DNA from 3 places in the Pseudoalteromonas sp. BMB genome. Region 3 is predicted to be linked to each of the others. Evidence: predicted binding sites of a transcription regulator. Region 3 holds the regulator's gene; each other region holds the start of a gene.
The links. The regulator sigma-54, encoded in region 3, starts transcription at its own class of promoters, with help from an activator protein. The targets are predictions, from matches to a motif close to GTTGGCACGNNNNTNGNNT.

Region 1: a site for sigma-54 is predicted at 8,138-8,156, ahead of BB427_RS20865 (P-II family nitrogen regulator). Genes of this name have one in related genera too.
Region 2: a site for sigma-54 is predicted at 6,764-6,782, ahead of BB427_RS16155 (LiaF domain-containing protein). Genes of this name have one in related genera too.

The regions. Positions count from the first base shown of each region.
Region 1 is NZ_MBQA01000204.1:73,477-83,619, forward strand. Features, by position in the region: gene BB427_RS20840 (aspartate carbamoyltransferase) at 1-670, shown strand, start outside; gene hemL (glutamate-1-semialdehyde 2,1-aminomutase) at 683-1,963, shown strand; gene BB427_RS20850 (methyl-accepting chemotaxis protein) at 2,147-3,988, shown strand; gene mrcB (penicillin-binding protein 1B) at 4,032-6,353, opposite strand; gene BB427_RS20860 (ammonium transporter) at 6,515-7,744, opposite strand; gene BB427_RS20865 (P-II family nitrogen regulator) at 7,758-8,096, opposite strand; gene BB427_RS20870 (GGDEF domain-containing response regulator) at 8,286-9,515, opposite strand; gene BB427_RS20875 (S10 family peptidase) at 9,792-10,143, shown strand, end outside.
Region 2 is NZ_MBQA01000179.1:7,345-17,487, forward strand. Features, by position in the region: gene BB427_RS16120 (putative bifunctional diguanylate cyclase/phosphodiesterase) at 1-1,351, opposite strand, end outside; gene BB427_RS16125 (response regulator) at 1,363-1,782, opposite strand; gene BB427_RS16130 (sensor histidine kinase) at 1,794-2,891, opposite strand; gene BB427_RS16135 (GGDEF domain-containing response regulator) at 3,153-4,076, shown strand; gene BB427_RS16140 (alpha-ketoglutarate-dependent dioxygenase AlkB) at 4,228-4,830, shown strand; gene BB427_RS16145 (nitrilase-related carbon-nitrogen hydrolase) at 4,838-5,557, shown strand; yybP-ykoY riboswitch at 5,629-5,798, shown strand; gene BB427_RS16150 (manganese efflux pump MntP) at 5,806-6,369, shown strand; gene BB427_RS16155 (LiaF domain-containing protein) at 6,818-7,495, shown strand; gene BB427_RS16160 (M3 family metallopeptidase) at 7,558-9,723, opposite strand; gene BB427_RS16165 (DJ-1/PfpI family protein) at 9,962-10,143, shown strand, end outside.
Region 3 is NZ_MBQA01000105.1:29,569-39,711, forward strand. Features, by position in the region: gene mlaE (lipid asymmetry maintenance ABC transporter permease subunit MlaE) at 1-463, opposite strand, end outside; gene BB427_RS07630 (ATP-binding cassette domain-containing protein) at 466-1,266, opposite strand; gene BB427_RS07635 (calcium/sodium antiporter) at 1,441-2,400, shown strand; gene BB427_RS07640 (KpsF/GutQ family sugar-phosphate isomerase) at 2,410-3,381, shown strand; gene kdsC (3-deoxy-manno-octulosonate-8-phosphatase KdsC) at 3,381-3,932, shown strand; gene lptC (LPS export ABC transporter periplasmic protein LptC) at 3,929-4,483, shown strand; gene lptA (lipopolysaccharide transport periplasmic protein LptA) at 4,473-5,015, shown strand; gene lptB (LPS export ABC transporter ATP-binding protein) at 5,015-5,740, shown strand; gene BB427_RS07665 (RNA polymerase factor sigma-54) at 5,787-7,286, shown strand; gene hpf (ribosome hibernation promoting factor) at 7,316-7,603, shown strand; gene ptsN (PTS IIA-like nitrogen regulatory protein PtsN) at 7,605-8,063, shown strand; gene rapZ (RNase adapter RapZ) at 8,056-8,922, shown strand; gene BB427_RS07685 (HPr family phosphocarrier protein) at 8,923-9,192, shown strand; gene mgtE (magnesium transporter) at 9,715-10,143, shown strand, end outside.

The DNA.
Region 1 (10,143 bases), on a different contig from region 3:
CGAGTTTGCAACTGGTTCCGATGTTCCTGTCATCAACGGTGGCGATGGTCCTAATGAACACCCAACTCAAGCACTGCTGGACCTACTGACGATTGACCGAGAGCTTAGCCGCTTTGGTACTGGAATTGACGGCATGCACATCGCCCTAGTCGGTGATTTAAAATACGGCCGCACCGTGCATTCTTTATCAAAGTTACTTAGCCACTACAAAGATATCCGCTTTACAATGGTTGCACCGGATGGCTTACAAATGCCTCAGTCTATTTTAGATGTCGTAGACAATGCCGGTCATCGTATTGAAGTCGTGTCTAAGATGGAAGGCAATTTAGCTGCCGATATCGTTTACCAGACTCGTATTCAAGAAGAGCGTTTCCCTTCTCAAGAAGAAGCAAACAAATACCGTGGTGGCTTTAGGATCAGCCAAGCGATTTATGACGCTCACTGTAAACCTAGCTCAGTATTAATGCACCCATTACCTCGCGACAGCCGTAGCGATGCAAACGAGCTAGACAACGACCTAAATAACAACGACAACCTAGCTATCTTCCGCCAAGTTCAAAATGGTGTATTGATCCGTATGGCACTTTTTGCCCTAACGCTAGGTGTTGAAAACCAAGTGGAAAAACACGAGGTAGAAGTACCTTGGTTTAGCCGCAAACGTGAAAGCTAAAAAGGATCGACAATGACAATCAGTCAAGACTTATTCAAACGCGCCCAAGACTCAATCCCTGGAGGCGTTAACTCTCCTGTTCGCGCTTTTAATGGTGTAGGTGGTACGCCACTATTTATCACCAAAGCCGAAGGCGTTCACACCTTTGATGCCGATGGTAAACAGTACATTGATTATGTGGGTTCTTGGGGCCCGATGATCTTAGGTCATAACCATCCTGAGATTAAACAAGCAGTGCTTGAAGCGGTTGAAAATGGCCTATCGTACGGCGCGCCGACAGAAACTGAAATCCTAATGGCGGAAAAAGTAAAAGCGCTAGTACCCTCTATTGAAAAAGTACGTATGGTAAGCTCTGGTACAGAAGCGACCATGAGCGCTATTCGCCTTGCTCGTGGTTACACCGGCCGCGATAAGATCTTAAAGTTTGAAGGCTGTTACCACGGTCACGCTGACTCCTTGCTTGTTAAAGCAGGTTCTGGTGCACTTACCATGGGCGTGCCTAACTCCCCTGGTATTCCTGCAGACTTTGCTAAGCATACGCTAACGGTTTCATTTAATAACCTTGATGAAGTAAAAGCGATTTTTGAGCAGTACAAAGATCAAATTGCCTGTGTGATCATCGAGCCTGTTGCTGGAAACATGAACTGCATTCCACCGGTAGAAGGCTTTTTAGAAGGCCTGCGCGAAGTATGTACTGACAATCAAAGTGTGCTTATCTTTGATGAAGTCATGACGGGTTTCCGTGTTGCACTTGGTGGTGCTCAACAGTACTACAACATCACCCCAGACTTAACCTGTTTAGGTAAAGTGATTGGTGGCGGTATGCCAGTGGGTGCGTTTGGCGGTAAAAAAGAAATCATGGATTACATCGCCCCAGTTGGCCCTGTTTATCAAGCGGGCACGCTATCTGGTAACCCAATTGCCATGGCTGCTGGTTTAAAAGCGCTAGAGCTACTTTCAAAAGAAGGGCTGCACGCAGAGCTTGAAGCTAAGAGTAAAGCCCTGTGTGAAGGCTTCCAAGCGGCTGCTGATGAAGCAGGTATCGCGCTTACGACTAACTATGCAGGTGGTATGTTTGGCTTTTTCTTTACTGACGCTAAGAAAGTAACCAGCTATCAACAAGCAACTGAATGCGATCTAGAGCGCTTCAAAAAGTTCTTCCACCTGATGCTAGATGAAGGCGTTTATTTAGCCCCATCTGCATTCGAAGCGGGTTTCGTGAGCACAATGCATTCTGACGAAGAAATCGCTAACACTATCAATGCTGCAAAGCGTGCATTTGCCAAGTTGTAATCACAGATTACAACCCATATTAGTTTGTATTTAAAAAGCCCGCTCAGGGCTTTTTTTGTTTTTTCAGCTACGCTTTGAATAAGCTTTTCAAAAGCTTCGGTCTATTTAACCTAGGCTCAAGTTATTTAGGCGCACTTAGTTAATAACGCTGTGCAAAGTTAAAACTATCATACAGAGGAAGTGATGGCTGGATTTAATACACTAATTAATCCTGCAACCCGTTTGATGGCGCGGTTGCGATACAAAACCAAAATGGCCGTTGTATTTGGTATTTTATTACTACCGCTAAGCCTCAGCTTGTTTTTTCTAAACAGTGTACTTAACCATTCTATTTCTGTCAGTGAGATGCAGAGGCAAGGGCTCACGCTTTACCCTAGTATGTTGGAAAACATTTTAGCGGGTAAAGCTTCCGATAATTCAATTTTATTGCAACGCGCTAAACTACCTAAAGTGAGCGCCGCTGGCGCAAGCGCCCTTGAGCAGCTCTCTATTGCCTCTCAACTAGCCGTCGATGATGATCTTGGACGCAGTTACCTGAATCGCACGCTTGTTGAGTCTGCGCCAAGACTCATATCGCAAATCAATCAAATTGAGGCGCAGGCACGCGATATCATCAGTAGAGGCAGTTTTACTCCAGATAGTTTTATTGCACTGTCCAATTTAAACAAAGGATTACCTGGCGTCACGACACAATTTTCAGGCAAACTTAACATTGCTATCAATGATAACCAGCAACTCAAAAAGCAGCTTAGTCAGCCCTTAGCTGAGCTTGAGTCTAGCCTCTCTGATTACCAGCAAGCGGTGAAAACAGGCTTGTTAGATCCTGATGAACTGGCACTCTCACAAGCGCAATTTAACCGTTACTACCAAAGTGCAAGTGATGCTATCAAGCAGTTTGTTAATGTTGCAACACCCACGCTTGCCGCGCTTGTCGCTGAAAAACAAAACCAGCAACGGTGGATCAGAAACACCGTTGCCTTGGCTTCACTACTCGCACTGATCATCGCTATTTATCTTATGGTTGGCTTTTACTCCTCGGTCATGGGCACCATCACAACTTTCTCACATGCCGCACAGAGCGCTTCTCGAGGGGATTTAAGTATCAAAGCGCAGACAACTGGCTCCGATGAGCTTAGCCAAATTATTGAACAATTTAATGCGGTACTACATGCCTTTATCTCGTTACTTGGTAACGTTCGATTAAGTAGTGACGAGCTACAGCAAGCAACAAGAACACTCAATAAGATAAGCCAAGATACTGAGAAGGACGTTGCCCAGCAGGAGAATAAAATCCAGTCTATCCACCATTCTCTCGAGAATATGGCACAGTCCGCTCGCTCGGTTGAGGATGCCGCATTTAGCGCAACAGAGCTGGCCTCCGTAGCAGCCAAACAAGTAAAGCAAAGTAGCGTCAATACCACAGCCCTTGCAGAGCAAATGACCGAACTACAAGCTGAGTTTCAACAAAGTCGTGCTGCCTTAGATAAGCTCGCGGAAGACACGCAAAACATTAGTCAGGTGAGCTCCGCGATTAGAGAGATTGCCGAGCAAACCAATTTACTCGCGCTCAATGCCGCAATTGAGGCAGCTCGTGCTGGTGAACAAGGCCGAGGATTTGCGGTGGTAGCGGATGAGGTTAGAACGCTTGCGCAAAGAACACAGCAACAAACGGAAGAAATACACAATATTATTCAATCTTTACAAGCTGCATCCAGAGACACGCAAGACAAAATGCGCAGCAGTGAAGACAATATGGCGCAAAGTGTTATCGCCGCGAATGATACTAATGAAGTCCTACAGCACGCAGAGCAAAGCATGCGAGACATAGACGAGCAAGGGAAACTGATCAGTCAGCTGGTACAGCAACAAACCCAAGCGACCGAACACGCATTGAACGAATCATCTGAGATCAGTAACTTAGCACAACATACTCTGGGTTCCGCAAGAGCGACCCAGAGCGATGCACAAAAACTTGGCAAGCTCTCACAAACTTTAAATAAAGAAATCGATAAATTTAAAGCTTAGAGACTGTGCTAGGGTCAACAACCCCTAGTAACCAAGACTTGGTTCAACATCCAGGTCTTGGTTCGAACATGCTCTCTCTAATAGGTAGCTGCAATACAGGACCACAACTCGGAGGCGACTGCTTACCCGTTTTCGGATTGATAAACGCCCAGCGAATGGACTTTGGACGCTCATCAACAATCGCTTGTGGGTTTAATGGTTTAAGATAACGAATATAGAGCTCAAGCGCACCTTGGCTGCCCGTTAATCCCGTTGGCTTGTTATCATCACGACCAATCCAAGCAACGGTGACCGTATTTTGGTCAAAACCGGCAAACCAGCTGTCTCTTAAATCATTACTCGTCCCTGTTTTCCCCGCAAGTTGAATAGAGGGAAAGTGAAGGTTAAGACGTTTAGCTGTACCTTTTTTGGTCACTCTCTTCATGCCGTATTTCGTCATGTATACCGCATCGCTGTCTAGCGTTTGGCTTTTTTGTACTGGATGTTCGTATACTAGCTTACCCAGTGAATCGGTGATAGCCATGACGCTGGTCAACTCGCTCTGCTTACCATCTGCAGCAAGTGTGGTGTACGCCTCTGCAATATCAAAACTGGATAACTCTAACGCGCCCAATAATAAAGAAGGATAAAGTGGAATCGACTTAGAGACACCAAGCTCATTCAAAGTTTGTGCGACTCGATTAACACCCACATCCAAACCAAGGTTTACTGCTGGAATATTGATGCTATTGCTGAACGCTTCAAACATTGGCACTTGGCCTCTGAATTTATGATCAAAGTTCTCTGGAGACCAAACCTTACCTGAACCGTCTGTCACTTCAAGGGGACTGTCATCAAGCAGCATGCCCAAATGGTAGTTTGGATTTGACAAAGCACTCAAGTAAATAGCGGGCTTGACCAGTGAACCTATATTACGCTCGGTGTCTAATACCCGATTAAAACCTGAAAACTTCAACTGACGACCAGCAACTAACGCCGATACGCCCGCTTTTTCAACATTAACTGACAGCATGGCAGTTTCTAAATCTTCCGTTTTAAAGTGGCGCTCTAAGTAAGGTAAGCCCTTTTTAACGGCATCTTCCATCGCCGTTTGCTTTTGTAAATCGAGATAGGTAAAAATCCGAATTCCAGAGTCGACAATGTCATCATCAGGCACCAGTTTCTTTAACTCGCGATTCACCAACTCCAAATATCCAGGATAAGACTGCATACGGCTCGCTTTTAAAGGCTGTACATCAATCGGCCTTGCCAGCGCTGCGCGATACTCGGGCGTTGTGATAAGGTCATTTTCCACCATTAGCCTCAAGACTAAATCACGCCTTTCCATTACCCGCTCAGGATAGCGTCTTGGGTTATAAAAAGATGGCCCTTTAACCATCGCAACTAGCATAGCAACTTGGTCAAACTCAAGCTCGTCCACTGGCTTACCAAAATAAAAATCGGCCGCAAGCCCCATACCATGAACGCCTTGATTATAGGCTTGTCCCAAAAACACTTCGTTTAAATAGGCTTCGAGGATTTCATCTTTGCTGTAACGGAAATCTAAAATCAATGCGATGAACGCTTCATTCACCTTGCGGATTAAGGTGCGATCTCTGGTGAGATAAAAGTTCTTTGCGAGCTGTTGCGTAAGCGTACTGCCACCTTGCACAGTTCGCCCAGCTTTGATGTTGGCATACAGCGCACGTAAAATAGACAGCGCAGAAACACCATGATGTTGGTAAAAGTCTCTATCTTCTACCACCAGCAGTGTTTCTTTTAAAATATTAGGGAATTTATCGAACGGAACAAACTCTCTGTCTTGACGCGATTCATTGCCGATCCGAGCAATTTGCACCGGTTCTAGGCGAGCCCCAGCTAAGCGCCGACCTTGATTATCGACAATATTGGCAAGCTTTTTACCAGCAAAATTAAGCGTAAAAATACGCGCTGTTTCTGGGCCATCGTAGAATTCGAACGCGCGACGATGAATGGTGATTGTACGACCTTGAACGGTATACTGACCGGTACGGCTGATACGATTTACACGAGAATAGTTAAGCCGCTTCAGCTCCCACAGCACTTCATCCTCATTAAGGAACTGATCAGGAAAAAACTGCATCGATCTGGCATAAACTTGAACGGGAAGTTCCCACTTATTACCCTCAAACTGCCGGCTTATTTTAGCGTCTAAGTAGATGATATAGATTGCAACAAGGAATATCGCCGCAATAGTCCCCTTCCAAAAGAAAGACCACAACGTGCTCAGTACACGGCTTTTAATTCTTTGCATCTTAGAACCGTTTTGCTGGGTATTGTTTTTACGCGAAGTGTTCGCTTTGACGTTTGATTTGTTGGCAGGTGTTCTTTTCTTTTTATCCGTCATGACCCAAGTAAAACTAAAAAATGAATCGCAAGATGGTAGGGTAACCTAAATTAACAACTGCTGAAAGTAGAATAATATTTATAAAGAAAAGTGAGCCCTACTGGACTCACTTTGTTTAGACAACGAGAACTTTACAATATTGACCGAGAGCCAAATTGGTATTACTGTCCGCGAACTGTCACGAACTCGGGATAGGCATCTACGCCACAATCATGTTGATCCATACCGCTTAGCTCTTCTTCTTCGCCAACGCGGATCCCCATGCTCGCTTTCAATACACTCCAGACAATATAAGAAGCAATGAAAACAAAACCTAAAATAGTGATGAGTCCCACAGCCTGACCTTGGAAAGTAGCGTCTGAGTTTGAAAATGGCACCATCATCACACCCAGCGCACCGCATATACCGTGAACAGAGATAGCACCGACAGGATCATCAATTTTTGCCTTATCTAACGCAACGATACTAAACACCACCAATGCACCACCTATGGCACCGAGGATAAGCGCTAGTACAGGTGTTGGAGAGGCAGGCTCTGCGGTAATGGTCACCAGACCTGCTAGTGCACCATTAAGCACCATAGTTAAATCCGCCTTGCCCCACATTAATTTACACACCAACAGCGCAGCAACCGCACCTGCAGCCGCCGCCGCGTTGGTATTTAGCATGATTTGGCTGACCGCGATGGCATTTTCTTTGTCGGCAAGGAACAGTTGAGATCCACCGTTAAAGCCAAACCACCCCATCCACAAAATAAAGGTGCCTAGTGTAGCCAGTGGCATATTGGAACCAGGAATTGGGTAAATCTCACCATTTTTGCCATATTTTCCTTTGCGCGCACCAAGTAACAGAACACCCGCTAGTGCCGCAGCAGCACCGGCACCATGCACAATGGCAGAGCCGGCAAAGTCAACAAAGCCAAGCTCAGATAAGAAACCACCGCCCCACGTCCAATAGCCTTCTAATGGGTAGATAAAACCAGTTAACACCACACAAAATGCTAAAAACGCCCACAACTTCATACGCTCAGCAACAGCGCCCGAGACAATTGACATGGCCGTTGCAACAAATACTACTTGGAAGAAAAAGTCGGATTGCAGTGCATGGTCGGCATCCTTAGCAGAACTGCCAATGAGCGCACCAAGACTTGGTAAAACCCCACCTTCGGCATTATCGACATACATGATGTTGTAACCAATAAGCAAATACATAGTACAAGCAATAGCATACAGTGCGACGTTCTTGGTAAGGATTTCAGTGGTATTTTTTGAGCGTACTAATCCCGCTTCAAGCATAGCGAATCCGGCTGCCATCCACATAACTAAGACGCCAGAGATCAAAAAGTAAAAGGTATTTAATGAAAATTTTAGTTCTATTATTGTATTTTCCATTGCTTGACTCCCCTTAAATGGCTTCTTCATCAAGTTCGCCGGTACGGATCCGAACAACTTGGTCTAAGTCGTAAACAAAGATTTTTCCATCACCAATTTTTCCAGTGAACGCAGCTTTTGTAACCGTTTCCACAACACGCTCGGCGTTTTCGCTTAACGTCGCAATTTCTATTTTTATTTTTGGAATGAAATCGACTTGATATTCTGCACCGCGATACAGTTCGGTATGACCGCGCTGACGCCCAAACCCTTTAACGTCAACAACCGTCATGCCTTCAATCCCCAGATCGGCTAACGCTTCACGTACCTCATCCAGTTTAAATGGTTTTATTATTGCACTTATCATTTTCATGCTGAGTCCCCTTAGGACAGTTGATCCTGTTGTATGCAGTAATCCAACCTTTATGCCAAATTTTTTATTCCTTAATTAACAATGAATTAAAGTGGGAGGTGGAATTTCACGCATAAAAAATGCACCATCTAGGTGCATTGATATTAAGTCTGAACTGAGTTGGTGCATAAACACCCAAATAACGAAAAGCTAATGCGCGATAACGCAATTTCGTTGTTTGTCCTTCGCTTTATAGAGCGCTTTATCAGCTTTGCGCATTACTTCGCTTAGACTCTTTGATTGGCAAGCCGCGAGGCCAATACTGATGGTGCAATAATGCTTACCCTCAGGAATTTTGAATGCTTGCTGCGCAAGGCGCTCTCTAAAGTCTTCTAGCATGTGCTTTGCCATCTTCATATCTGAGCTTGGAATAAGCAAAGCAAACTCTTCCCCACCAATACGTGCGACAATGTAGTGACCAAATACACTACGCAGTAAATCAGCAACTTGTTTCAGTACATCATCACCGCTTTCATGACCATATTGATCATTAATAGATTTAAAATGATCGAGGTCTAACAATGCCAATATATGCTGGCTCGGTTTGTTCTTGATTAAACGCTCTGCTTGCTGACAGAAATAACGGCGATTATAAAGTCCTGTTAAATAGTCGCGATGCGCATATTCTTTGATTTCTGCAATCAAATTGAGCTGCTCCATCGTCTGCATGATGCGGCAATGAAACTCTTCACTCATAAAAGGTTTTGCCAAAAAGTCATTGGCGCCGTATTTGATAAACTTTGCTGACAAGCCATGACTTCCCGCGCCAGACAGACCAATAATCGCCAATTCATCTCGTCCGCGACTATTACGAACGGATTTCACCAACTCAAAGCCATCCATCGTCGGCATCGCAAAGTCTGTCAGCAGTAGCTTAATTTCATGGTCAGATAGCAACATCTCCAATGCCTGTTCGCCATCTTGCGCCTCAAGCACTGTAAATAATTGCTTTTCAAGCATTTGCTTCATTACCGCTCGACTGATCACAGAATCATCGGCGATCAGCGCCTTGCAACCTTGGTTTCTCAACAGTCTAGATGCTAACTTGACCGCGTATAGGTATGAATCACGGTTGTCTTTAATCACATAATCCACCACACCCATTTCAAGCATTTGCTGGCGACTATATTCATCTATTTTTGAGGTCAGCACCACAGTGGGAATTTTGTGGCTGAGCGTGAGCTGCACGACCTCTGCGTCCATCGCATCGGGCAGCGTTAAATCTACCAGCGCCAATGTATATTGGTGCTGTGCTAAGAAGTCCTTACTTTCCTTGAGGGACCAAGCAAAATCGATTTCGACATCTAGATGCTGAGCAGCAAGGTGTCGCAATACCTGTTGTACGACTTTACTGTCTTCAACAATTAAAATTCTTTGCATGGATTGAGATCTCTTAAGTACAACGAGAAGCGCAGTGAAACAAGAATTTAACGGGGCTAAATACTTTATTACTACATAATAAAGTACTAAATATACGCGAATCTTGCACTAAAAAAAACCAAATCGGCTCAAATTCGTTACTTTTCGATAAACGAGGTTACAACAGCCTATTTTTCAAACCTGCCGTTTTTTTTGTTGAGTTTGTCTCAATGGCTTTGAATTTCAGATGAAATACTTCTTTAATGCAGACATACCGACTGCAATACCGAGGAAGCAATGAAAAAACTACTACCACTATTGCTCGTGAGTTGTGCCCTACTCTCAGCGCCAAGCATAGCTGAAGAGCACAATCGCGCAATTGAGATAGATCATAAAATAACAACTGAGCATCGAGCCGAAATAAAAGGTGAACGTATTAACTACACCGCGACAACAGGCACACAGCCGGTGTGGAATGAAAACGGCGACGCAGTTGCAACGTTGCATTACACCTACTATAAGCGCACAAAAATCAAAGATATGAGCAAACGCCCGCTGTTGATCTCATTTAACGGCGGTCCAGGCTCTGCTTCCGTGTGGATGCATATTGCCTATACTGGCCCAAGAGTATTAAAAATTGATGACGAAG
Region 2 (10,143 bases), on a different contig from region 3:
CCCGTTCACTTTCATCCAAAAGCGCAGTTTCTGTTAGCTCAAAGGTAAATAAAGTACCGTCAATATCGACTCGTTTTAGACAATCATTGATATATGCTGGTAGAGAAATGTCTCCGAGCTGTAATGGCGACAGGTTTATCGCTAAACGAATAGGATATCCGCACTTTGTCTGTATCAGTTTCAATGTAGTGATCGCGTGCTCAATAATCCACTTCCCCAACGGTTCTATGAGCTTTGACTCTTCAGCGATTGTAATGAACTCTTGAGGACTACTTGTGTATTTTGCAGTAGGCCATCGGATCAACGCTTCGAGAGACACAACTTTGGCCTGCTGAATATCTACAATCGGCTGAAACGCCAACTCTAACTCTTGCCTCTCTATCGCACCTCTTAAGTCTTGTTCCACGTTATACTTCATTTGGAACTCAGTCTGCATATTATCTTCAAAAATGCACGCTATCGCACTTTGCGAGGATTTAGCCCTAAATAGTGCAATATCAGCAAAACGTATTAATTCATCAGCATTATTACCATTGAGTGGGTAAAGAGAAATTCCCATTCTTACTTGGCAGTAGATGTCCAACTCATAAATTGAATAGCTTCGGCTTAGTAACCGGATAAGCTTTTCAGCTTCTATTTTAATTTGAAGCGGGTTGTCACAAGACACGATCAAACAAGCAAACTCGTCTCCACCAAAACGACTGACAATATCCTCTTGCTTGGTGTGCCTCTTAAAGCTTGCTCCTAGTTCAAGTAAAAGTTGATCAGCGATTTCATGGCCAAAGCGGTCATTTATCTTTTTAAAATCGACGATATCAACGACAAGGATCCCAGCACACTTATAGCGCTTTTTATCGGCTTGCATCAGCCGCTGGCAGGTTTCTTCAAAATAGTAACGATTATACAACCCCGTCAATGAGTCGCGTTCAGCCATCTGCTTTACTTGCAGGTAGCTTTTATGCAGTTGACTTTCTAGCTCAAAGCGTTTCCTTGCTTGGATAATAGAACGGCTCAAAAGCGATGCGGTGACTTCTTCTTTGAGTAGAAAGTCCTGTACGCCCAAATCTAGACATTTCAAAACCAACTCTTCAGAATGCGAATTGCTGATCATGACTATGGTTAAATCTTTAATATGGTTAATACGCTTAAGTTCAATAAGTAAGTCCAAACCATTTTTGGACGGCATATTGTAATCCAGTAGTAATAGGTCGAAGCAAAGCTCTTCTAGCGCAAAGATTCCTTCTTCTACTGTACTAACTTCTGTCAATTGATGTTCAATCCCGCCTTTCACTAAGGAACGGCGGATCATCTTTCGGTCAACTACATCATCATCAACGAGCAATATATTCATTTACAACCTCATTACTTAGTTGGAAACTGTACAATTCGCCAATATCCATCCAACATATCAACAAGGCTCATCATTGAGTTACTTGCTTCTTCTTTTAAAAAATATCCTGCTACGTTTTTTTCATAACTATGATGAATATCATCTTCATCTTTCGAAGTTGTGAGTACGAACACGACGGTATCTTTTAACTCTGGGTCATCCCTCAACTTACCTAAAAACTCAAGCCCCCCCATGCGAGGCATTTTTAAATCTAATAGAACAATAAATGGATAATCTATTTTTTTAGTTTGTAAGAATTCTAACGCTTCAACGCCATCAATTGCCCGAACCATAGGGTTCATAATCTTGCGTTTTGAAAAGCTACGCTTTACTGTCATATAGTCAATGTCATCATCCTCGACGACCAGCACTGTAATATCATTATTTTGCATAAAATGAATACCTAATTTGGGTTAACTCTGGTATCAACTTTTGGCCACTTGATCACAAATTCAGTGCCAACATTACTATCCACAATGTCGACCGAGCCACCATAGAAATTGAGCACTTTTTTAATTATTGCCAAACCCATACCACTACCTTCTTGTTGATCTCTAGGTTTAAGCGTTTGGAACATTTCAAATACTTTCTCTCTATACTCAGGTGGGATCCCCGGTCCATCGTCAATAAAATGCATTTCATATTCTTCTGGGCTTTCTTTAATGTGGATTATTAGTGAGCCATTTTCACAGTCGTGGTGTTTAAGCGAGTTGCTAATTAAATTGCGGGTAACTACTTCAAGTGCTGTTTTTGGTAAGGTGACAAATAAAGAAGTACATTCCAACTTCAGCTTCGCCTCAATATCAATCGAGTCATATATCTCTTTTGTAAACTCGCTGAATTCAAACGTTTCGTTTTCACTATGCTTTCGATTTACCCGCGAGTAAATCAGTAAATCATGGAGCAATTTACTCATTCTTGACACACGTTGCTGAATTAAATCAAAATTCTCCTTAGCGCCTTCGGGTAACTCATCGCCGTAGTCTTCATCAATCCAAGTTACCAACTTGGAAATCGCATTGAGTGGCGCTTTTAAATCGTGAGAGGCAATATAAGCAAATTCGTCTAAGGCTTCATTGGAGCGCTTTAACTGAGCGACAAGATGCTCCCTTTCGGTCACGTCACTGGAAAGCCCTAAAATAAACGTCGCGCCTTTGGCATCATAGAATCGCTTTTTGCGAGTAAATAATGTTCTTACGCCACCATCTGGGAAATTGATAATCTCCAAACACTCTGCATACCCTGTTTCCAAGGCTTTTTTATCATCTTTAATGAACTCTTCTATTTCTTCTGGTTGATAATAGTCAAGTGTGGTGTAGCCAATAATTTTCTCTCTGGCTTCTTCTGGATACATGGAGCGAAAAGCATCGTTCGCTTTTACGATCCTAAGCCGATCATCTTTGATAAAGGCGTAGTCCGGAATATTGTCAAAAATTAAATCGGAAAGAGAATCATCACCAACAAATCTGTCTGCTTTCTCAAGTGAGGTTGAGTCTGTCATTAGGAATTTACATTGGGAACAGGTAATAAGATCTATAGTAGGAAAGCGATATTATTCAAGATAAAAGTAATGTAAATGTTAAATAACAAGTGTGCTTCAGCACAAAAATGTCTACACTATTATTCGTGCAAGATACTTTATTTGCAGTGCGATACTTACCTAATATTAATCCTGTTAATAGCAACATAAGTGCATTTTGACTTTTTAAACATAAAGACATAGCACACAATCTAAGCCTGCAACAGGAATAAAGGCAATAGCATGTTTGAAGACGTAGTAGAACTAAATAACTGTACTATAGTAGTCGTAGAAGACTCGCCACTCACTCAAAAGGTGCTATGCGCATGTTTAGAAGACATATGCAAAGTCGTCGCTTTTGAAAGTGCTGAGAAGGCCTTGGAATATGTAAAACTTGCATTGCCAGATTTAATCCTAATGGACTGGATGCTCGAGGGGATAACGGGTATAGAGGCTTGTACAGAGCTTCAAAAAGATCCAATAACCGCCCGAATTCCTGTCATATTTGTGACATCCAACATTAAAGAAAATCAGCAAGAAATGTGCTGGGATGCAGGTGCTGTCGATTTCATCAGCAAACCAATTGTGGCGCGAACGCTATTTAATCGGGTACTTACCCACCTAAAGTATAAAAAGCAAGCCGATCAACTTAGGGAATATTCATACGTTGACGGACTTACAGAAGCGTTTAATCGCAGGTTATTTGATACTGACTTGGAGCGCCACTATCGTGGTGCAAAGCGCTCTATTAGTCCGCTTAGTGTCGTAATGTTGGATGTTGATTATTTTAAGCTCTATAACGACGAATATGGTCATTTAATGGGTGATGATGTCTTGAAGGTTTTTGCTAACACCGCCAAAAATCATATTCGTCGACCTATGGACGCTCTGTACAGATACGGCGGTGAAGAGTTTGCCATCTTACTGCCAAACACCCCCTACTCTTTCGCTTTAGAGATTGCGCAAAGAGTGGTACAAACCTTCTTCGAAACCGCTATTGAACATAAACTTTCACCACTAAAAGCTGTATCGGTTAGTGCTGGTGTCGCTTCACTTAGTGAGGATAATATCAATCAAACTGTTGAAGAGTTAGTAGAAAGAGCAGATAACGCGCTATATGAAGCTAAAAAGAATGGTAAAAATCGAGTGTTTGGAGAGGCAAGCTAGTAGCTATTCATTAATATACTTTCCTGGATTCTCATCGCCACAAAGGGCGGATCAGCGCAATCTCTGAAGTAGGTAAAGGGAGCGGCTTTAGTGTCTTGCTTTAGTGCTGTTCTTTTTGTTAAAGAAAAATAGCAACAACAAGGAATTAGTCATGAAACTTCCACTTATCGATAACGCCGAGGCAGAGTATATTCCAGCGTTTCTTACCAAGGCAGAAAGCCATTCACTGTATCAGTGGTTAATCAAGCACTGTGATTTATCTCAGCCTGAAATCATCACCTTACCTAACGGTGGAAATACAGAGATTAGACCCTGGAAAATGATGTTTGTAGAGCCAAGGCTCGAAGATCCAGCGGTGTTTCCTAGCTATCATGGTAGACGCCAAGCTTGGCCTGATTTGATTGCATCAATACAGCAGCGATTACAGACTCAAATAGGTATCGAATTTAGCGTCTGTGTCTGTATTTTTTATCCAGATGGTAAAGAATACATGGACTTTCACAGTGATCTGTCCGCATTTGGGCCAACTAATGTTATCGCTTCTTTGAGCTTAGGTGCCGAGCGCTTGTTTCAAGTTCGTCATCAAGCAAAACCCGATGAGCAATTTGAACAGCTGCTAGAAGACGGTTCGTTATTCATCATGGGAAATGGCTTTCAAACGCAGTTTCAACATGCCATACCTCCTGCACCTAAAGAGGTTGGTGCTAGATTCAATCTGACCTTTCGGCAGTTTACTTGGCCCAATATTACGTAGGTGAACGATGAAAGTGGGATTCTATCAATTTGCTGTCAACTATGGCGACCCTCAATGCAACCGGACAACCATAGAAAAAACTTTATCACAAGCTGACTTTGATCTCATCGTCTTACCTGAATTATGTACTTCAGGTAGCCTCTTTCTTTGCCACACTCATATGGAGGAAATGGCAGAGGAGTTATCCGAGAGCACAACTATCAGCCTGCTTCAATCTATCGCACAACAGCAACACGGTACTATCATCGCAGGCATCATTGAAAAGGCAGGCTGTGAGCACTTTAATAGTGCGGCTATAGTGGGTCCAGAAGGGATTGTTGGCGTACATCGCAAGGTTTTTTTAGCACCGCCCGATAAGCGCTTTTTTCAATCAGGTAATGCATTCAAAGTGCACGAAGTAATGGGTATTAAAGTGGGTATTTTATTATGTTACGACATCTGGTTTGAAGAGGGGCTGATGCAACTCACCGAGCAGGGCGTACAGCTCATTGTGAACCCTTCAAATTATTGTGGCGAAGACAGCCTTGATACAATCATAAAACAAGCCAAGAAGTATAAAGTCCATATTATGTCAGCCAATCGCCTAGGAATGGACCACAGCAATGGCACGGGAATTCAATTTATCGGCCAAAGCCTTCTTGTGAGCCCTAATGGCGAGGTACTTATACTCGGCGATGCTAAGGAGCAGCTTATCACAACCGAAATAGACTTCTTGACCCCGTCATAAAGGTAACGAGAATTATCACCGTCAGAAGCTGCTCAATTTTGGTTTTGCATCCACTGCAATTCTTGATATTATCGCAACTCGTTGGGGAGTAGCCTGCTTCCAATGCTCGGAAGAGTTCGTATCAACATAATTGGCCACATGCCATGGTGCGGACACCTCTCGGTTGGCGAGACCATCGATATATCCATGCCTGTGGTCGGGCGTGTGGATGTATCGTGGACTCAAATCGCCCGACCGGAGCAATGTAAATGAATTTCGTCACCCTGCTACTGTTAGCATACGCCATGTCTACCGATGCGTTTGCTGCGGCAATCGGTAAAGGCGCCAGCCTAAAATCACCTCGGCTTACCGAAGCCATAAAAATCGGCCTCATTTTTGGGATTATTGAAGCCAGTACACCGCTGATTGGCTGGTTAATAGGACAATCTGCAGCTGGCTATGTCGAGGCTTGGGATCATTGGATTGCCTTTATCTTATTGTTAGGACTTGGCGCTCATATGATTTATGAGAGCCTTAAGGGTGACGATGATGCACCAACGCAACACGCAAAGCAGCCTTGGTTAAAAACCATTATCACAGCGTTTGGCACTAGCATTGATGCAATGGCTGTCGGTGTCAGTCTCGCATTTGTTGATGTGAATATATGGCTCGCCGCTGCGCTCATTGGCCTTGCCACCACCATGATGGTAACAATTGGGGTGATGATTGGGCATTCGGCTGGAAAGTTTCTTGGTAGTCGAGCTGAAACCTTTGGAGGGGTGACCTTAATCTGTGTGGGGACTTGGTTGCTATATAGCCATCTTTCGATTTAATCTGACTCGCAGAAAGAGCGGTATATTTACCGCTCGCTTACTTATCCCTTTACCTTAGGGCTAATGGCTTTTACGCCTTTTTAATCGCTTTTTTCAGCTTTTTGATTTTCGCTTCATGCTTTTCAATCTTTGCTTTACGCGCTTTCAGCTCTTTTTTAAGCGCTTTAACATCGCTTTTCTTCGCCATAACTAATCTCCTTTGGTTGTTTTGCGAACACCTACTACCATAGCAAAGTGACTGACAATATCAAACTACACCTGCGCAACTGCGTTACCTGTCATCTAAGAGTGGTAATTTTGACCAAATACTATTTTGTACAACTAAATATTAGTAAATAAATAGAGTAAGTTGATATTAAAAAATACTAACCATTTGTTTTATATGTGATTTAATATTGGCTTGGTTGTTGCTACTCTAACCACAAATCAAGAGAACGGAACCAACCATATGTCTGTACCATTAAAAGATAGGCCTCTCGAATCCGTCAGGGAAGAGGTGATTGACCAGTTAATTCTAAATTACAGCCACGGTGAGCTTTCGGCTGATGCATTCGAGAGACGATTGGATAAAGCATACGACCTGAACGAACAAGAACAAATTGCAGCACTTAGTGCTGATTTACCGCTCAAGTCGGATGCAAGATATCACAGCGAAAAAGCCGCTCGTTTGGGTCCAAAATTTACCTCAAGCGTAGATGGTGCTGAGGCAATAAGCATTACCTCTATACTTAGTTCCAACCATCGCAGTGGCGAGTGGGTCGTACCTAAAGAGATCCACCTAAAAAACTACCTTGGCAGCTTGGAACTAGATTTTAGCAACGCAATTTTTAGTCACCCTGAAGTACATATTTATATAGATTGCATTTTAGGCAGTGACGAAATTTTTGTACCAGACACAGTCGATGTCGTCACCGATATTCGTAATATTATGGGTTCAGTAGAAAACACAAGAAACACGCTTGCATCTGCAGGGCAGGTGAAACAGCGTCCACGAATTTATATTCACGGCAGAATGATTTTGGGTAGCATTGAAGTTAGTGTAAAGCGCTCGATGAAAGCGCAAATAAAGCAATTTGCCGACGGCCTTAAATTCCTATTTGGTGACGGCACGAAATCCAAAAGCTAAAGCTTAATAAAAAACCCCTTGGTTCAGGGGTTTTTTATTATCCAAATAGCAGAGTAAACTTTTTACTTCTCTACCGGAAAGCCTCTATCACGCATTAGCGCCTCAACTTCAGCGTCACGGCCTCTAAACTTGCGATACGCTTCTGCTGGATCCATTGAGTTGCGAACTGAGAATAGGTAATCCACTAAACGCTGTGCAACGTCTTTGTCGTAGAAGCCACCTGGCGCTTCAGCAAACGCTTCTGCTGCATCAGAAGTTAATACCTCAGCCCACAGGTAACCGTAGTAACCCGCTGAATAACCTTCACCTGAGAATACGTGACCAAAGTGAGTTGTACGATGACGCATCACGACCTCGTCCGGCATGCCAAGCGCACCTAACTGAGACTTTTCGAATGCAACAGGGTCGCCAATCTTGTCAGGATCTGTGGTATGGAAAAGCATATCCATGATAGCCGATCCAAGGTATTCAGTCGTCGCGAAACCTTGGTTAAAGGTTGCTGACTTCTTGATTTTCTCGATTAGCGCTTTAGGCATAGGTTTGCCTGTTTTATAGTGAACTAAGTAACGATTGATCACTTCGTCCGTTGCCAACCAACGCTCCAATAACTGAGATTGGAACTCAGTGTAGTCGCGCACGCCAGAGTTTGAACTTGGGTACTTCACGTTTGATGAAAGCGCATGCAGCGCGTGGCCAAACTCGTGGAAATAGGTTTCTGCATCTGACCAAGAAATTAAGGTCGCTTCACCTTCAGGTGCTTTCACAAAGTTGGAGTTGTTTGAGCTAAGCACATTTGTTTTACCATCAAATGTTGTATGGCTACGATATGATAAGGCCCATGCACCAGAGCGTTTACCTTTACGTGCGAACGGGTCTAAATACCAAAGGCCGATATTATCACCGGTGGTTTTGTCTGTTACTTCCCATACACGAACGTCAGGGTGGAACACTGGTACTGAGCCCTTGGGCACTTCGCTGAACTCAAAGTTAAACAAACGGCCTGCAACATAGAACATTGCTTCACGCAGATTGTCTAGCTGTAAATAAGCTTTAACTTCGTTTGAATCCAATTGATATTTAGCTTGGCGAACCTTCTCGGCGTAGAAACGGTAATCCCATGGCTTGATGGTGATATCAGCGCCTTCTTTGTCGGCGATCGCTTGCATGTCAGCAACTTCTTCTTTCACGCGGGCAATTGCTGCTGGCCACACTTTTTTCATCAGCGCCATCGCATTTTCAGGCTTTTTCGCCATGCGATCTTCAAGACGCCACTGCGCGTAATTATCGTAACCCAGTAAGTTAACGCGCTCATGTCTAAGCGTTAAGATGTCAGAGATAATCGCTTTGTTGTCGTACTCACCACCGTTGTTGCCGCGGTTATAGTAGTTGTTCCATACTTTCTCGCGTAACTCACGCTCTGTTGAGTAGGTTAAAAATGGATCCATTGAGGAGCGAGAGTTGGTAATCGCGTACATATCCACCTTGCCGCGCGCTTTTGCAGCAGCCGCTGCCGATGCAACAAACGACTCAGGCAAACCTGACAACTGCGCTTTAGTGAGGAAAACCACGTAGTTTTCTTCATCTGCAAGGACGTTATTTGCAAACTTAGTATGTAGCTTTGATAGTTCAAGATTAATGTCTGCGTAACGCTTAGCATCTTCACCTTTTAGCGTCGCACCATTGCGGGCAAAGCCGTTATAACGCATCCAAGTAATACGCTGCTCTTCTGCTGTTAGCTTTTTATATTCAGCACCTTCATATACTGCTTTTACACGTGCAAAAAGGGCTTGGTTTTGGGTAATTTTAGAGCGGAACTCTGAGAACTTAGGCACAACTCGCGATTGGATTTCTCTAAACTCTGGGCTTGAAATGTTTGCACTCCAAAGACCATAGTAGGTAAAAACGCGATCCAAAGCGGCACCCGCTCTTTCTAGCGCAACAATGGTGTTCTCAAAAGTTGGCTTCGCAGGATTGTTGGCTATTGCTTCAATTTCTTTCAAATTATCAGCCATACCAATTTCAAGTGCGGCTTCTAAATCCTCAAGCTTCATTTTGTCAAAATGAGGAACACCTTGATAAGGACCTGAAAACTCCTGTAAAAGCACGTTATCATATTGCTTACTTTGCAGTGATTTGACCGGTTCTTGGCTTTGGTCTGCAGTGCCCGCACAACCCGCAAGGGCTAAACATACGGCTGCACTTAATAATGTGATGGAAGGTTTGAACATATTGTTTCATCGCTTGTTGTGATCGTGGGCAAGATATTACGGATCGTCTCTAAAAGTGCAATCGCTTTGCGGGAGAAACAAGGTTCTCTGCGATGGAGCAGAAATGTTAGAGTTCATAGTAGCTTAAAGACACTAAAACGACAGTGAGTGGAGTTTTTTCATGGGTTGTTACAATTTACCTTGAAAATTTAACTAAAATCAGCCAAGTTAGTAAAAAACTGATCTATGAGAAGAAATAATGGAAGTTGGTATTTTTATCTATGACGGTGCGGAGTGTTTAGATTTTTGCGGCCCGTTTGAGGTATTCAACACCGCAAAGCGATTTATCGAAACACCGATTAACGTCAGCCTTGTCGCGCCAAGTCATGTTCCTGTTACCTCGCGTGGCGGTATGAGTGTAAACCCCCATTACAGTATTTA
Region 3 (10,143 bases):
GCATACTAATAAAACCGGCCCAAAAACGAGGGGCAACCACGCGCTTAAGCGGGTCTATCGCCATCATTTCTAAACTAGATAATTGCTCCGTTGCCTTCATCAAACCGATTTCTGCAGTTAACGCACTGCCTGCACGTCCTGCAAATAAGAGTGCGGTTACCACAGGGCCCAGCTCTCTAAGTAAACTCAAAGCAACCAAAGGTCCAAGGCTATCTTCAGCGCCATACCCAACTAACACGGTATAGCCTTGTAATGCCAATACCATGCCGATAAATAAACCAGACACCATGATAATCAACAATGATTGATGACCAACCATGTAAAGTTGCTTTATCAACAGCGGCGTGCCTTTTCGGAAATTAGGTAAGCTACATAGCGCCCCAAAAAGCATTGTTGTGGCACGGCCAAGTGCGGCAAAACGGCTGAGGGTTTTGTGGCCTAGTTTTTGTAAAAAGTCGACCATACTCACTCTCCTTGCAACAGCGCTTGCTGATAATCTGGCGCTTTAAAGTGGAATGGCACAGGACCATCCGCAAGGCCTTGTAAGAACTGCTGCACTAATGGCGATTCGTGTTCAAGCATCTGTTCAGGGGTTCCCGTACCAATCACACCTTGTTCAGCAATAATAACGACGTGGTCAGCAATGCTCAGTACTTCGGTGACATCATGGGTAACTATCAGCGACGATAATCCCAACACTTCATTAAGCGACTTAATCAAGCGAACTAGAACACCCATGGAGATTGGGTCCTGACCTGCAAACGGTTCATCGTACATAATTAATTCAGGATCAAGTGCGATAGAACGCGCTAAAGCCGCACGTCTTGCCATACCGCCAGAGAGCTCTGCCGGCATTAAATCTTTTGCACCACGAAGACCAACCGCTTGAAGCTTCATTAGCACCACTAAACGGATTAGTTCTTCAGATAACTCGGTATGCTCGCGTAGAGGAAATGCCACATTGTCAAACACGCTCATATCGGTAAACAAAGCACCGCTTTGAAATAACATACTCATGCGCGTTCGAGCTTGATACAAAGCTGCTCGTGACATGATAGGGATACTGTTTCCAGCAAAAAGAATATCACCGCTATCAGGCTTAAGCTGACCACCGATTAATCGCAACATGGTAGTTTTACCAATGCCACTCGGTCCCATTATTGCGGTAATTTTGCCCTTTGGTACGGAAAAGCTCATGTTTTTGTAGATGATCCTTTCACCCCGAGAGAAGGTTACATCCTTGATTTCTACAATTGACTGCGACAAGTCGCTCTCCAGATCCAGACTATATTCATCCAAGTATGATACTTTTTTTTCAAACAAGATGGAAAATCGTTTTGGTAAAATTTTGTAAGTAGTGAAATGTAACGGTTTGCTTATACTTTCCAGAGCGCTTTTGGTAGTATCTATCGAAATTTTAATCCTATTGGCTAGAGGTTCATGGTTTTATCGTTTGTTATTCTCATTCTTGGCTTTATTGCACTGGTTTGGAGTGCTGACCGCTTTGTTTTTGGTGCGGCCGCTCTTGCACGAAACTTTGGTGTGCCAACATTAATTGTTGGTTTGACTATCGTGGCCATGGGTTCTTCAGCACCAGAAATGATGGTTGCTGCGCAAGCCGCTCTTGCAGATAAAACAGACACCGCCGTGGGCAATGCCATAGGTTCTAACATCGCCAATATCTTACTCGTTTTGGGTCTCACCGCGTTATTAAGGCCACTCTCCGTAGGCTCTGGTATTTTGCGCCGCGAAATGCCGCTGTTAGTCATCGTTTCATTGGCAGCTTGGTATATCGTTAGTGATAACCACTTTAGTTTCGTAGAAGGTGTTTTGTTATTAGTCGGTTTCGCCGCTTTTCTTCTTGCACTTATCATTATCACCAAGCGTGGTGGTGGAGATAATGATGACCCATTTGTCAGTGAAGCCTGTGAAGAAGTGCCAAATAATATTCCAACTCAAAAAGCCGTTTTCTGGTTAATCGTGGGTATGATTTTACTGCCTATTAGCGCGGACTATCTCGTTGGCGCCGCGGTTGACATCGCCAAATATTTTGGCATGAGTGACCTGCTAATAGGATTAACCATTATCGCCGTTGGTACTAGTTTACCCGAGCTTGCGGCATGTGTTGCTGGCGTACTTAAAAAAGAAGACGATCTAGCGCTTGGCAATATTATTGGCTCGAACATCTTTAATATATTGGCAGTGCTATCGATTGCTGGGATTATTAACCCATCTGTCCTCGACGCCAATATTGCGTCACGTGATATCTTTATTATGCTTGGCGCGACACTGCTGCTTATCCTAATGAGCCTCAGCCTAACAGGTCAGCGCCGCATCAACCGCTTGGAAGGTGGCATACTTGTCGCAAGCTTCGTCGGTTATATTTACTACATCATTTAAGGAAGCCTTGTGACAACGAACCCATTTATTGATTCTGCAAATCAAGTTTTTGCTACTGAACTTGCAGCAATAGAAGAAGTGCAACAGTTTGTTGATCAACAATTTGTAAAAGCCTGTGAAATTATGTTTGGCTGCCAAGGTCGCATCATCGTGATTGGCATGGGTAAATCAGGCCACATCGGTAACAAAATCGCAGCGACACTCGCAAGTACTGGCAGCCCCGCATTTTTTGTTCATCCAGGAGAAGCAAGTCACGGCGACTTGGGTATGATCACCAAAGATGATGTGGTACTGATGATCTCCAACTCAGGGGAAACCCAAGAGGTGATCTCAATCCTGCCTGTGATAAAGCGCTTAGGGGCACCCGTTATTTCCATGACAGGTAACCCGAGCTCTACAATGGCTCGTAATGCAACGGTTCACCTTTGTGTTAAAGTATCAAAAGAAGCCTGCCCATTAGGACTTGCACCCACGGCGAGCACCACAGCTACGCTAGTGATGGGTGATGCGCTCGCGGTTGCGCTACTTGAAGCCAGAGGCTTTACGGCTGATGATTTTGCACTTTCCCATCCTGGCGGTAGTTTAGGAAGGCGTCTACTACTAACCGTTGCTGACGTCATGCATCAAGGGGATGCAATCCCTATGGTCAATAGTCATTGCACAGTTAAAGAAGCTTTATTTGAAATGTCAGCTAAAAGTTTAGGTATGACGGCAATCGTAGATGAAAGCTCGCAATTACAAGGTATTTTTACCGATGGTGACTTGCGCCGTATTATCGAACAAAAGGTCGATATTCACACCACCCCAATCACGCAAGTAATGACGGCTAAAAGTACGACTGCACGCGCCGATATGCTCGCAGCTGAGGTACTCAATATCATGGAAACCAAACGAATTAATGGCTTGATTGTGGTAAACGAAAACAACATACCGGTTGGCGCCTTGAATACGCAAGATTTACTTAGAGCGGGGGTGCTGTAATGCAATTTGAAGATTTATATCAGACGATTTCACCTGAAGCTTGGGAAAAAGCAAAACAAATCAAATTATTGATTTGCGATATTGATGGCGTATTCTCAGATGGACGTATATACCTTGGTAATAATGGAGAAGAACTGAAAGCATTTAATACCAAAGATGGGTTTGGTATTAAGGCCTTAATTGATAGTGGTATCGAAGTCGCCGTTATCACAGGTAGGCATTCACAAATAGTTCAGCAACGCATGACTAGTTTAAATGTAACTTATATTTACCAAGGCCAAGAAAACAAATTAGTGGCATATGATGAACTGAAGACTAAGCTCAGCCTTAGTGATGACGAAATTGCATATATTGGTGATGATGGCCCAGATCTACCCGTAATGGAGCAAGTCGGTTTTGCCGTTGCCGTCAATGATGCACATCCTCTTGTTAAACATATCGCCCATTACACGACCTTGATGCCTGGTGGTTTTGGTGCCGTGAGAGAACTGACTGATCTTCTAATGCTCAGCCAAAATCACTTATTGACTTCCAAAGGATCAAGTACATGACCGTATTACGTGTCATCTTACTCATTGTTTTCGCTTCTCTAATGGTATGGATGTGGTCGCCCATGTTGAATCCATCAGAGGCGGACTCAGCAAAAGAAGATGAACCGTTAGCTAAGCCCGATTATGTTGCAACCACGCTTCAGCAAACGACCTATAGTGAAAATGGCTTATTAAACTATCAGGTAACTGCTGATAAGATGGAGTTGTATCAAGATCTTGGCTTTAGTCACTTTGAAAAGCCTATTTTCACCTTATATAACGGTGAGCAGAATTGGCAAATAAGTGCATTAGAAGCAACACTGTACGAAAACAATACCTTGATATTAGAAGGCAATGTGCTGGCAAAGAATTTAACGCCTAACGCCATGATCACCGATATCAATGCCGATAATGTAAGAGTTGAAATTAAGCAAAAATTGATGAAATCGGAACACCCTGTCGTTATCACAGGTCCTAGTCTTAGGATCACGGGTAAAGGGCTGCATGCGGATCTACAAAAGCAAGTGATCGAACTCATCAACCACACAAAGACAATTTATTATGACCAGTAAAATCATTAACAAACTAGTTTTCATCGGCTTGCTTGCAAGTTCTACTCTAGCAATTGCTGCAGAACAAAATGAAGTCATTATTGATGCTGGCCGTCAGCAAGCTCAACTGCAAAGCAACATCGGTATTTTTGAACAAAATGTTGTTATTATTCATGGCAACAGAAAAATAAATGCCGATCGCCTAGAAGTCCACCGCCGCGCGGAGCTTGGTACTAACAAGCAACTACTTGTTGCAACTGGCAGCCCTGCTATTTTCAGCGAACGTCAACCTGATGGTAATTTGCTAGAAGCCAAAGCAAACGAAATTCGTTACGACGTTGCAAAAGGCACCTTAGTCATTTCTGGCGATGCGGAAATCAATCAAACTGGGCAAAAAATCAATGCGCAAGTCATCACCTATGACATTGAAAAGCAATTGATCAGTGCTGAGCGCTCAGACCAAGAAGATTCTCGGGTAAGAACCATCCTTGTTCCTGTTGATGACAAAAAAGACGCAAAAGATAAAAAAGCGCAGGAAGAAGGTAACAATTAATGAGCGAGCTCAAAGCAACTGGTCTAGCAAAGAGTTATAAAGGTCGTGAAGTCGTCAAAAATGTTGGCTTAAGTGTTAAGGCTGGCAGCATTGTAGGCTTATTAGGACCAAATGGTGCAGGTAAAACCACTACGTTCTACATGATTGTAGGGTTAGTACCAAGCGACAAAGGTTTTATTCAGATTGATGATGAAGATATCACTTTGCTACCGATGCACAGCCGCGCGCGACTTGGTATTGGCTATCTACCGCAAGAGTCTTCAATCTTTAGAAAACTCACGGTCTATCAAAATTTGATGGCGATTTTAGAAACTCGAAAAGACTTATCTAAAGTTGAGAGAGAAGCTGAACTAAACGAGTTACTGGACGAATTTAATATTCAACACATTCGTGACTCACAGGGCATGGCATTATCGGGAGGCGAAAGAAGACGCGTAGAAATTGCTCGCGCTTTAGCCGCTAATCCTAAGTTTATCCTGTTAGATGAACCTTTTGCTGGTGTTGATCCTATTTCGGTGTTAGATATAAAGACAATCATAGAGCACCTAAAAAATCGCGGTATCGGTGTGCTAATCACCGATCATAACGTTAGAGAAACACTGGACGTATGTGAAAAAGCCTACATCGTTTCACATGGTGAGTTAATCGCTGCAGGCACGCCAGAACATGTTTTGGCAGATCAAACCGTAAGAGATGTCTACCTAGGCGAACAATTCAAGCTATAGTTAAGACGTAGTATTAATAACTGTTAAAAAGGATTGTTAGAGATACATGAGGCAATCATTACAGCTGCGCATGGGGCAGCAACTTACAATGACTCCGCAACTGCAACAAGCCATTCGCTTGCTGCAGCTCAGTACATTGGATCTGCAACAAGAAATACAAGAAGCATTAGACAGCAATCCATTGTTGGAAGTGGAAGAAGGTGATAATACTGACGGCGAAAACGCTGACCAACACAGCCAAGAAAAGAGTAGTGCTGACGACAATCAAGATTCAAGCGATGAAGCGCAGGTTAGTGACTATGAGATAGACTCAGATACCGCCATGAGCAAAGACACTGTCAGTGATGACCTTGCCATGGATGTCACTTGGGATGAATATATGAGCGCAGCACCCGCTGCAAGTTCAGGCCCACTTCCCGATGACGATAATGTTTATCAAGGGGAAACCTCTGAATCTCTCCACGACTATCTCATGTGGCAACTTGAGCTGACACCATTTAGTCCAACAGATAGAGCGATTGCGATTGCGATTATTGAAGCAGTCGACCTGTCAGGCATTTTAACACTGTCTTGCGAAGACATTTTAGAAAGCATTAATGATGAAAGTAGCGAAGAGCCTATTGAGCTGGATGAAGTCGAAGCCGTACTCAAACGTATCCAACTTTTCGATCCTGTCGGTATCGCAGCGCGTAGTTTACAAGAGTGCTTGTGTATTCAGCTAAATCAATTCGCCCCAGATACGCCATGGATTACCGAAACGAAAATGATCCTGACAGAGCATATCGATTTGCTTGCCAGCCGTGACTATCGAACTTTGGCTAAGAAAACGCGCCTTAAAGAAGCCGATCTCAAAGAGGTCATGACGTTAATTCATAGCCTTAACCCAAAACCAGCGGCAAGCATTATTCATGAAGAGCCTGAATATGTGATCCCTGACGTATCAGTGAAAAAAGTAAAAGGTCGCTGGGTCGTAGAGCTAAATCCTGATGCTATGCCTAAAATAAGAGTAAACGACCATTACGCTGCGATGTCTAGAACGGCGAAATCCAGTACGGATAGTCAGTTTATTCGCTCACATTTACAAGAAGCAAAGTGGTTTATTAAAAGCTTAGAAAGCCGAAATGATACATTATTAAAAGTTACCAATTGCATTGTGCAACAACAACAGGCATTCTTTGAACATGGCCCCGAAGCAATGCGCCCTATGGTGCTAAATGATGTTGCTGAAATGGTTGAGATGCATGAGTCCACAATTTCCCGTGTGACAACACAAAAATACATGCATACACCTCGGGGAATATTTGAGCTGAAGTATTTCTTCTCTAGCCATGTAAGTACAGAAAATGGAGGTGAGTGCTCCTCTACAGCAATTAGAGCACTTATCAAAAAGCTGATAGCTGCAGAAAATACCGCGAAGCCATTGAGTGACAGCAAAATTGCAGATATCTTAGCTGAGCAAGGAATTAAGGTAGCGAGACGTACGATTGCAAAATATCGTGAATCCCTAGCCATTCCACCGTCAAATCAGCGTAAAAGCTTGATATAAGACGTAAAACCCAAGAAGGAAAAATGCTTATGCAACTAAATCTAACTGGTCGCCATGTAGAAATTACTGACTCATTAAGAGACTATGTCACCAACAAGTTTGCGAAGCTAGAAAGGCACTTTGATCATATCAATAACGTGCATGTGATCCTTGATGTCGAGAAGCTAGTACAAAAAGCAGAAGCAACATTACACGTAAACGGCGGCGAGCTATTTGCATCAACAGAGCATCAAGATATGTATGCCGCAATTGATGGCCTTATCGACAAGCTAGATCGTCAAGTTATTAAACACAAAGAGAAGCTCACTCGACACTAAGATGAAATTAAGTGAATTAGTGAACAAGGACTGCAGTAAAGCTGCGGTCCTTTTTAATAGCAAAAAACGTATTTTAGAATACATCAGCGAACTGGCCCATAGCCAAATTCCAAATACCAGTCAGCATGCTATCTTGGACGCCTTAATGGCGCGAGAGAAATTAGGCAGCACAGGGATCGGTAAAGGCATTGCCATTCCCCATGGTCGACTTGAAGGTTTGGATAAAATCCTTGCAATGGTGCTTGTCAGCGAGCAAGGGATCCAGTTTGAAGCCATAGATAAGCAGCCTGTCGATATTTTTGTCGCGTTCATCGTACCCGAAGGTGACAATCAACAGCACCTGAAGACCTTAGCGGCGATTGCTGATACACTCAAAGACAAGTCTTTTTGCAAAATGCTTAGACAAGCAAAAAGTGACGATGAGTTATATGCTGTGATCCAAGGTGAACTTGATGAGTGATGAAGAAAAAGGACTCGAGCTTATCATTATCAGTGGCCGCTCAGGCTCTGGTAAATCTGTAGCGCTTCGAGTATTGGAAGACTTAGGCTACTATTGTGTAGATAACATTCCGGTCAATTTACTGCCGTCTTTAGTCCGCAGTGTTTCGGACAATTATAATAAAATTGCAGTCAGTATTGATGTTAGAAACTTGCCTAAAGAACAGGACGAGTTTAATGACATTCTTGAATACTTACCTGGCTTTGCCAAACCTACCCTGTTTTATTTAGACAGTGACGATCAAACCCTGATAAAACGCTTCTCAGAAACACGCCGTTTGCACCCTCTTTCACTGCATAATCTTCCATTAGATGTTGCGATAAAGAAAGAACGGGAATTGTTAGACGTGTTGATCACTCGCGCCGATTTTCTCATTGATACTACAGGCCTGAGCGTTCATCAACTTGCAGAAGATATCCGCGAAAAAATCTTAGGTAAAAAAGACAAACAACTCATTATTACCTTTGAATCTTTCGGCTTTAAACACGGCATCCCAAAACAAGCGGATTACGTTTTTGATGCGCGCTTTTTGCCCAACCCACATTGGGAGCCTGAGCTTAAGCCACTAACTGGCCTAGATCAGCCAGTCAAAGACTATTTGTCGAGTCACAGCATAGTGCAAAAGTTTACTTGGCAGATCCAAACCTTTGTACAAACTTGGTTACCACACTTAGAGCGTAACAATCGCAGCTATCTAACGATCGCGATAGGATGTACTGGTGGGCAGCATCGCTCGGTATACTTAGCGCAAACCATTGGTGAGCGTTTTGCTAAAACCCATCCCAACGTCAAAATTCGCCACCGTGAGCAAGAGGGTTAAATGTTAGAAGATACGTTTTTAATTCAGAACAAGCTTGGTCTGCACGCTCGAGCAGCGACGGTTCTTGCACAATTAGCAACCCAATTTGATGCCGAAGTGACCTTATATCAAGGAGACAAAAGCGCAGCTGCTGACAGCGTACTAGCGCTGTTGTTACTTGAAAGCAGCCAAGGGAAAGAAGTCCGAGTGGTTTGTGAAGGTCCTGATGCTCAGTATGCACTAGACGCCATTGGCGGACTAATAGAAAATAAATTTAATGAATCCGAGTAACTTGGGCTACTAGCACCAAAATAGCACTAAGGTCTGATTCATTTATTCCCTGCTAATCTCCCCCTCCGTAACCAGACTGGCCTAATACCAATTAGTCTTAATACTTGCTCAATTTGAAGGAGCAAATCTGACGCTAACTGTGTTAAAAATTTTTCATTTAGAACAACTAAATAGCAAAATTTTCGCCGTGTTATCGACAAGATTTTCTCGCCTCAAAATAGATCACTTAATTAAGCGAATTGGTATAATAAGTCTCTCATAATTAAGCGTAAACCTTGGTAGTTCTCAATAAACTGAGTTACACTGTAATACCAATTTAGGTTTCTTTCGTGCAGTAAAGCGAGTTGCCGAGAAAATCCTACTTTATCGTTGCGTACACCTTTAACGTGTATTAACGGTAGCAACCCACCAGCAGAAACAACACGAATAAAATTCAAATTAAGAAATTGGTTTCTGCGATAAAGTAAATGAATTAGGTTAACTAAATCACGTTAGCCAACATTATTATCAAAAAGGATGCCTATGCCTGAAGTATTTGAACAAGACTACACACTGGAACAACTCCAAAAGGTAACTAAAGCCTTAAACAGTGGTCAGTTTGTTCAAGTTAGGCGTATGCTCGCAGAAACAGCTCCTTGTGACACAGCACTGCTTTTAGAATCATCTCCTCATAAAGTTCGCTCTATGCTGTGGCAGCTCGTTGACCCAGATATCCAAGGGGATGTCTTAGAGGAACTGTCAGAGGACGTAAGACTTGGGATCATCGCCCAGATGGAGCCGGAGCTAATTGCTGCCGCTACAGAAGACATGGACGACGATGACCTTGGTGATGTCCTAAGAAGCCTGCCTGATACCGTCTACCAAGACGTTATCGGTGCGATGGATAGCCAAGATAGAGAACGTGCGACACAAGCCTTGTCCTACAAGGAACACTCGGCCGGTGCGCTAATG